DNA from 3 places in the Kitasatospora sp. NPDC054795 genome. Region 3 is predicted to be linked to each of the others. Evidence: riboswitches for the same ligand, from Rfam matches in the RefSeq annotation. Region 3 holds a riboswitch; each other region holds the start of a gene.
The links. Region 3 has a riboswitch for cyclic di-AMP ahead of ACWGJO_RS26225 (M23 family metallopeptidase). Riboswitches for the same ligand answer to the same signal wherever they lie in the genome.

Region 1 (2,190 bases), on a different contig from region 3:
CGATGAGCAAGCAGGGCTCGCCGTACGTGTGGGGCGCCACCGGCTCGACCACCTTCGACTGCTCGGGCCTGATGGTCTGGGCGTACGGGCAGGCGGGCGTCTCGCTGCCGCGCACCTCGCAGGAGCAGGGCCACTACGGCACCCGGGTGCCCTCGCTGGACCAGGCCCAGCCGGGCGACCTGGTGATCTACGGCAACGACATGCACCACGTCGGGATGTACATCGGCAACGGCATGGTGGTCCACGCGCCGCACACCGGTGACGTGGTGAAGGTGATGAAGGCCGACGCGATGTCGATCAACACCATCCGCCGGGTCTGACGGCCCGACACGCCCGCGCGGCCCCTCCGGGGGCTGTGAAAAGCGCCACCCCTCGTGCGGGGGGTGGCGTTCGGCTTTCGGCCCCTTCGCGGCCACATGCTGAGAATCGATCAGCCTTCTGTGTGCCGGTGGTCACCATCGGTCATTTTCACAGAAGAACTTGGGAAATCTTTGGTCTTTTTTCTGACAAGGATTTGAACCGATCACGGTTCAGTTACTAGGGTCGTGCCCTGAACCACCGCACTGTCGATCGCCCAGCCAGGGTGGCGGCGGTGGTTACCGTCGAGTTCGTGAGGCAGCGGGGCAGGTCGAAGCGACTGCCCGACAGGGGAGCCCAGTGGTTAGGGGCGCTGCGGAGCGGAGCCGGGGAACCACGTTCCTCCGGGGTGAATCGACGCCAGGTCGGCCGATGGAACGGCCGTGAGGCGTCGTAGGGCATGCTTCCGGCCCGAACCCGTCAGCTCACCCGGTAGGCGGACGTAGGAAGAAGGAGTCCGCCTTCGTGGCGTCCCATCGTCGTCCCAAGCCCGCAGGCCGCGCCCGGGTCTCGATCCTGACCGGTGTCGCCGCGGCAGCCGTCGTCCTCTCCGCGCAAGGCGCCCACGCCGACCCGCAGCCGACCAAGGAACAGGTCAAGGGGCAGGTCGACCAGCTCAACGAGCAGGCCGAGATCGCGACCGAGAACTACAACGCGGCCCAGGCCAAGCAGCAGGAGCTGGAGAAGCAGGTCTCCGGCATGCAGGACCAGGTGGCCCGTCAGCAGGCCCAGGTCACCGAGCTCCAGGGCGGCCTGGCCGAGATCGCCGGCGAGCAGTACCGCAACGGGGGAATATCCCCGACCGTCCAGCTGATGTTCTCCTCCAGCCCGGACACCTTCCTCAGCCAGGCCGACGCGCTGAACCAGGCCGGCAGCACCCAGAAGGGTCAGCTGAAGGAGCTCCAGGAGCAGCAGCGCAAGCTCGACCAGGACCGCAACGAGGCCCAGGGCAAGCTCGCCGAGCTGGAGTCGACCACCCAGCAGCTGAAGACCTCCAAGGAGGAGGTCCAGGGCAAGCTGAAGGCGGCCCAGGACCTGCTCAACACGCTGACCGAGCAGGAGCGCCAGGCGCTGCGCCAGGCCGAGGAGAAGGCCGCGGCCGACGCCAAGGCCAAGGCCGACGCCGCCCAGGCCCAGCAGCAGCAGGCCGACCGCGCCTCCCGCGACAACAGCCGCGGCGACCTCGCGACCGGCTCGACCGCCTCCTCCCCGGTGAAGGTGGCCCCGGGCAGCTCGCGCGGTGCCGCCGCGCTCTCGGCCGCCGCCTCCAAGATCGGCAGCCCGTACGTCTGGGGCGCCACCGGCCCGGGCTCCTTCGACTGCTCCGGCCTGATGGTCTGGGCGTTCAACCAGGCGGGCGTGTCGCTGCCGCGCACCTCGCAGGCGCAGGCCTCGGCCGGCACCCGGATCGGCTCGGACATCTCCCAGGCCCAGCCCGGCGACCTGCTGATCTTCTACACCGACGCCCACCACGTCGGCATCTACGCGGGCAACGGCCAGGTGCTGCACGCGCCCAAGCCGGGCGCGTCGGTGCGCTACGAGGCCGTCACCAACATGCCGCTGGCCTCCATCGTGCGGGTCTGATCACCGCTCGAACGCTTCCAGGCCCGGCCTCCCCCAGGGGAGGCCGGGCCTGCGGTTTTTCCTGCGGCTTTTCCCGAGGGTCGATCAAATGTCCGACAACAGCCTGAATATTCGGGTTGGCAGGGGTTTGGACTCGCTTGCCCTGACTCGCTAACGTCTGCCACCGGACTCCCGCTCGACGGCCGCCCGTCCCGGTGCGGCGGCGGGAGCCGCGCCGCAGGATTGGAGCCGCTGCCGCCATGCCCGTGC
Region 2 (2,190 bases), on a different contig from region 3:
GGTCGGCTACCTGCCCGGCAACGGCGGCGAGGGTGCGGGCGGCGAGGACCGCACCGTGGCCGAGCTGCTGGCCATGGCGGCCGAGGCCGGGCTGCCCACGCCTGTCCTGGTGCCGCTGGTGCCCGGCCCGCACACCTTCCTGACCGAGCTTCACGCGCTCGCCGCCGAGTACGGCGCGCCCGTCACCGACCCGCTGGGCCCGCACCCGCTGCTGGCCGAGGCCGTGCACGTCCGGCTGTCCGAGGCCGGGCTGGCCCGGGCCGACCGCGCCCGGCTGTTCGCCATCGCGACCGCCGCGGACGGCGTGGTGCTGACCACCGTCGGCGGCGAGGACGCGGCCGCGGCGGCCGGCATCACCGGCGTGCTGCTGGCCGCCCGACTGGCCGTGCCGGTCGTCGCCGCCGCGCTCGACGTGCCCGGCTCGGTGGCCGCGGCCGTCAACCACCTCAGGGACACCGGCTCGCAGCGCCCGGCGCTGGCCCCGCTGGTGATCGGCCCGGAGGCGGACTCCGAGCTGCTCGCCACCGCCGCCGAGGAGACCGGCTGCCCGTCGGCCGCGCCGCTGGGCTCGTACCCGTCGGTCGGCCAGCTGATCGCCTCCACCTACCTGGCGGCGCTGCCCGCGCCGTCCCCGGAGGACCTGGCACGGGCCGAGGCGGAGGCAGCGGCCGCCGCCGAGGCCGAGGGGGCCCTGGAGGGCGTCCGCGGCGCCCACGCGGCCTCCCAGGGGCCCGCAGGGCGGTAGTCGACGCCGCGCGCCGGTTCGCGCGCACCGAAGGGCCCGGAACGGCATGCCGTTCCGGGCCCTTCGGTTTTGCTCCGCCCGCCCATGGCCGTCCCGCGGAAGTCGGACGGCAATGAAGTGGAATGTCCGTTCTGGCCTATTTGAAAGGAAATAGGAAACGCGGTCGCGGGCGCTCGCGTCACAGCCGCAGCCCCATCCGCCGGAACGCTCCGGCCCGCGATTCGACGCGCCGTCACGCCACTCCTGAAGTGCTGCCAGTTGTGGGCTTCCGCAACAGGGTTGCTCGAAAACGATCATTTACGATCATGGAGAGCGGCAGTTTTGGCAGTTTCCACTAAACCGTGATGCGCATCACAGCCGTTTGCAGTTTGAACTTAAGTCTGATTAACGTGCTCCCCGTTCGTGACCACACGAACCCGGTTCATCCGCGACGCCGAGTCCTGCCGTCGGATGTCCTGGCAGCGCGAAATCGCACCACGGCAGGAGCGGGGGACCCACAGGTAAGTCGCCCCGGACCGATCTCCGGAACGGTCCAGGGCTAGGGGTGAAGCCGCGCCCACAGCGCGGCCGGGCAACTCCAGCCCGAATCCGACAGCTCACCTCGCAGGCGTGGGAGAGGACCGCGTCTTCATGCTGCCCACCAACGGCACTCGTCTGTCCAGCCGCACCCATCGCGTGATCGCCGCCCTCGGCGTCGCGGGCGTCGGCCTCACCGTCCCCTGCATCGCCTCCGGCACCGCCTCCGCCGCCACCGTCGCCACCTGGGACAAGGTCGCCCAGTGCGAGAGCGGCGGCAACTGGAGCATCAACACGGGCAACGGCTTCTACGGCGGCCTCCAGTTCACCTCCAGCACCTGGTCCGCCTTCGGCGGCAGCGCCTTCGCGGCGCGCGCCGACCTGGCCACCAAGGACCAGCAGATCGCCGTCGCCGAGAAGGTCCTCGCCTCGCAGGGCCCCGGCGCCTGGCCGGTGTGCTCGGTCCAGGCCGGCCTCACCAAGGGCGGCGCCGCGGCCGCCGTCGACACCTCGGCGGGCTCCACCGCCGGCTCGACCGCCGCCAAGCCCGCCCAGAGCGCCAAGCCGGCCGCCCCGGCCGCCAAGCCCGCTCCGCAGACCCAGGCCCCGGCCGCCAAGCCCGCCGCGCCCGCCGCGCCCGCCCAGGACGGCACGCAGGCCGGCGCCGACTCCGCTGCCTCCGGAAACCGGAGCGACTGGGTCCAGAAGCGCCAGCAGCAGGCCCAGAACGGCGACTACACCGTGGTCGAGGGCGACTGGCTGTCCGCGATCGCCGACCAGCACAAGGTGCAGGGCGGCTGGCAGCGGCTGTACGAGCTCAACCGCGGCACCCTGACCGAGGGTCCGGACAGCATCTACCCGGGCCAGCAGCTGTCCTTCGGCGGCAACGGCCAGGCCCAGGCCGCCACCGGCAAGTCCGGCTCGGACTT
Region 3 (2,190 bases):
GGCACCGACCGGGTGGTCACCGCGATCACGGCGGCGGCGAGCGGCAGGTTCAACAGGAAGATCCAGCGCCAGCCGGGGCCGTCCACCAGCCAGCCGCCGAGGAAGGGGCCGATCGCGGCGGACACCCCGCCGAGGCCGGACCAGAGCCCGACCGCGGCCGAGCGGTCGTCAGGGTGGAAGACGGCCTGGAGCATGGCGAGCGAGCCGGGGGTGAGCAGCGCCCCGCCGATGCCCTGGACGGCGCGGGCGGCGATCAGCACGTGGATGTTCGGCGCCGCGGCGCAGGCCGCGGAGGCGATGGCGAACCAGACCACGCCGATCAGGAAGACCTTGCGCCGCCCGTACCGGTCGCCGAGCGCGCCGCCGAGCAGGATCAGGCCCGCCAGGGTGAGCAGATAGGCGTTCAGGGTCCATTGCAGGGACGCCAGGGAGGCGCCGAGGTCGGCGCCGATCCGGGGCAGGGCGACGTTCACCACGGTGCCGTCGAGCATCGCCATGCTGGAGCCGAGCACGGTCGCCAGTAGTACCCAGCGACCCTGCGCGGTGCCCAGGCGCAGGGTGCCGGCCTCGGAGGTGGCCACGGGCGAATCCTGCGCTGCCGGGGCGCACGTGACAAGGGTCACCGGTGGGTGTGTTGACGGTCGGCGGTGCGTGAACGGGTGGCTGCGTTCCGTCGCCGATCTCGGCGCAGGGTCGTGGATCAGTGGCGGGGGGTGAATGGGTTGTGTACGCACCGTGGGGTCCGGTCTGCGGAGGGTCACCGGAACGGGGGAGATGGTTGCCCTTTCAAGAGATCGACATTGCTTCACCCGAACGGATGGGTTTTAGTTCAGCGACCGCCCGGCCAGTCCGGACGGATCCCCCGGGTGGAACGCCGAGTCCTGCCGCTGCCCGGTGGTTCGAAACGAACTCTGTACGGCAGGAGCGGGGGACCCACAGGTAAGTCGCCGGACCGGAGTTCGCGCCTCAGGGCGCGGGCGTCCAGGACCGGCTAGGGGTGAAGCCGCGCATGCGGCCGGGCAACTCCAGCCCGAACCCGACAGCTCACCTCGCAGGCGTCGGAGAGGAAAATTCCATGCCTGCTCAGGCTCGTCGTATCGCCCTGCCCCGCGCCGCCCGTATCGGCATCGCGACCGCCGTCACCGGTGTCTCCTTCGCCCTCCCGCTCGTCACCGCGGTGAGCGCCCAGGCCCACACCGTTCCGGCCGCCCCGGCCGCGCAGGCCGCCGCCTCCACGGACGCCAAGTCGGCCGCGCCGGCCGCTGCCCCGGCCGCCCAGGCCGCGCAGGAGAGCTACCGCGTCGTCAGCGGCGACACCCTGTCCAAGATCGCCGACGCCAAGAACGTCGAGGGCGGCTGGCACGCGCTGTACGAGCAGAACCGCTCGGTCGTCGGCGCCAACCCGAACCTGATCTTCCCGGGCCAGCAGCTCGCGCTGTCGGGCCACGCCGCCGCGCCGGCCGCCGACGCCGCCCCGGCCAAGCCGGCCGCCCCGGCGAAGCCCGCCCAGCCGGCCGCCCCGGCGACCCAGGCCGCCGAGCCGCAGGCCCAGGTCCAGGTGAAGACCGAGGCCGCCAAGCCGTCCGCCCAGCTCCAGACCCAGCTGCAGGTCGCCGCTCCGGCCCCGGTCGTGACCGCCACTCCGGTCGCCGCCGCCACCTCCGGCTTCGTCGCCCCGCTGGCCAACCCGAAGCTCGGCACCGCCTACGGCGTGGCCGGCTCGATGTGGGCCTCCGGCCACCACACCGGCCAGGACTTCGTCGCCTCCACCGGCACCCCGCTGCGCGCCGTCGCCAACGGCGTCGTGGTCAAGGCCGGCAACGGCGGCGCCTACGGCAACGAGGTCGAGATCAAGCTCGCCGACGGCCACTACGCCGAGTACGCGCACCTCTCCTCGATCGGCGTGAGGATCGGTCAGACCGTCACCGTCGGCCAGCAGATCGGCCTCTCCGGCGCCACCGGCAACGTGACCGGCCCGCACCTGCACTTCGAGATCCGCAACGGCTCGGAGTACGGCTCGGACATCAACCCGGTCGCCTACCTGCGCGCGCACGGCGTCGCGCTCTGACCCGGGGCCGCTGAGCCCCGAGGGTTTCTGAACCACCGCTGCTGCGGGGCGAATCGATCCTCCGGGATGGTCATGTCGGGTGACCGCTCGACCGGGTGATCGCCGCACGGCGGACATGGGCG

Region 1: linked by a shared signal. The riboswitch ahead of ACWGJO_RS27800 (NlpC/P60 family protein) and the one ahead of ACWGJO_RS26225 (M23 family metallopeptidase) in region 3 are both predicted to bind cyclic di-AMP.
Region 2: linked by a shared signal. The riboswitch ahead of ACWGJO_RS03550 (transglycosylase family protein) and the one ahead of ACWGJO_RS26225 (M23 family metallopeptidase) in region 3 are both predicted to bind cyclic di-AMP.

Annotation. Positions count from the first base shown of each region.
Region 1 is NZ_JBSHAP010000088.1:16,201-18,390, reverse strand. Features, by position in the region: gene ACWGJO_RS27805 (NlpC/P60 family protein) at 1-320, shown strand, start outside; cyclic di-AMP (ydaO/yuaA leader) riboswitch at 659-812, shown strand; gene ACWGJO_RS27800 (NlpC/P60 family protein) at 823-1,941, shown strand; gene ACWGJO_RS27795 (C40 family peptidase) at 2,181-2,190, shown strand, end outside.
Region 2 is NZ_JBSHAP010000006.1:14,887-17,076, forward strand. Features, by position in the region: gene ACWGJO_RS03545 (hypothetical protein) at 1-745, shown strand, start outside; cyclic di-AMP (ydaO/yuaA leader) riboswitch at 1,198-1,368, shown strand; gene ACWGJO_RS03550 (transglycosylase family protein) at 1,355-2,190, shown strand, end outside.
Region 3 is NZ_JBSHAP010000080.1:44-2,233, reverse strand. Features, by position in the region: gene ACWGJO_RS26230 (MFS transporter) at 1-581, opposite strand, end outside; cyclic di-AMP (ydaO/yuaA leader) riboswitch at 936-1,073, shown strand; gene ACWGJO_RS26225 (M23 family metallopeptidase) at 1,076-2,068, shown strand.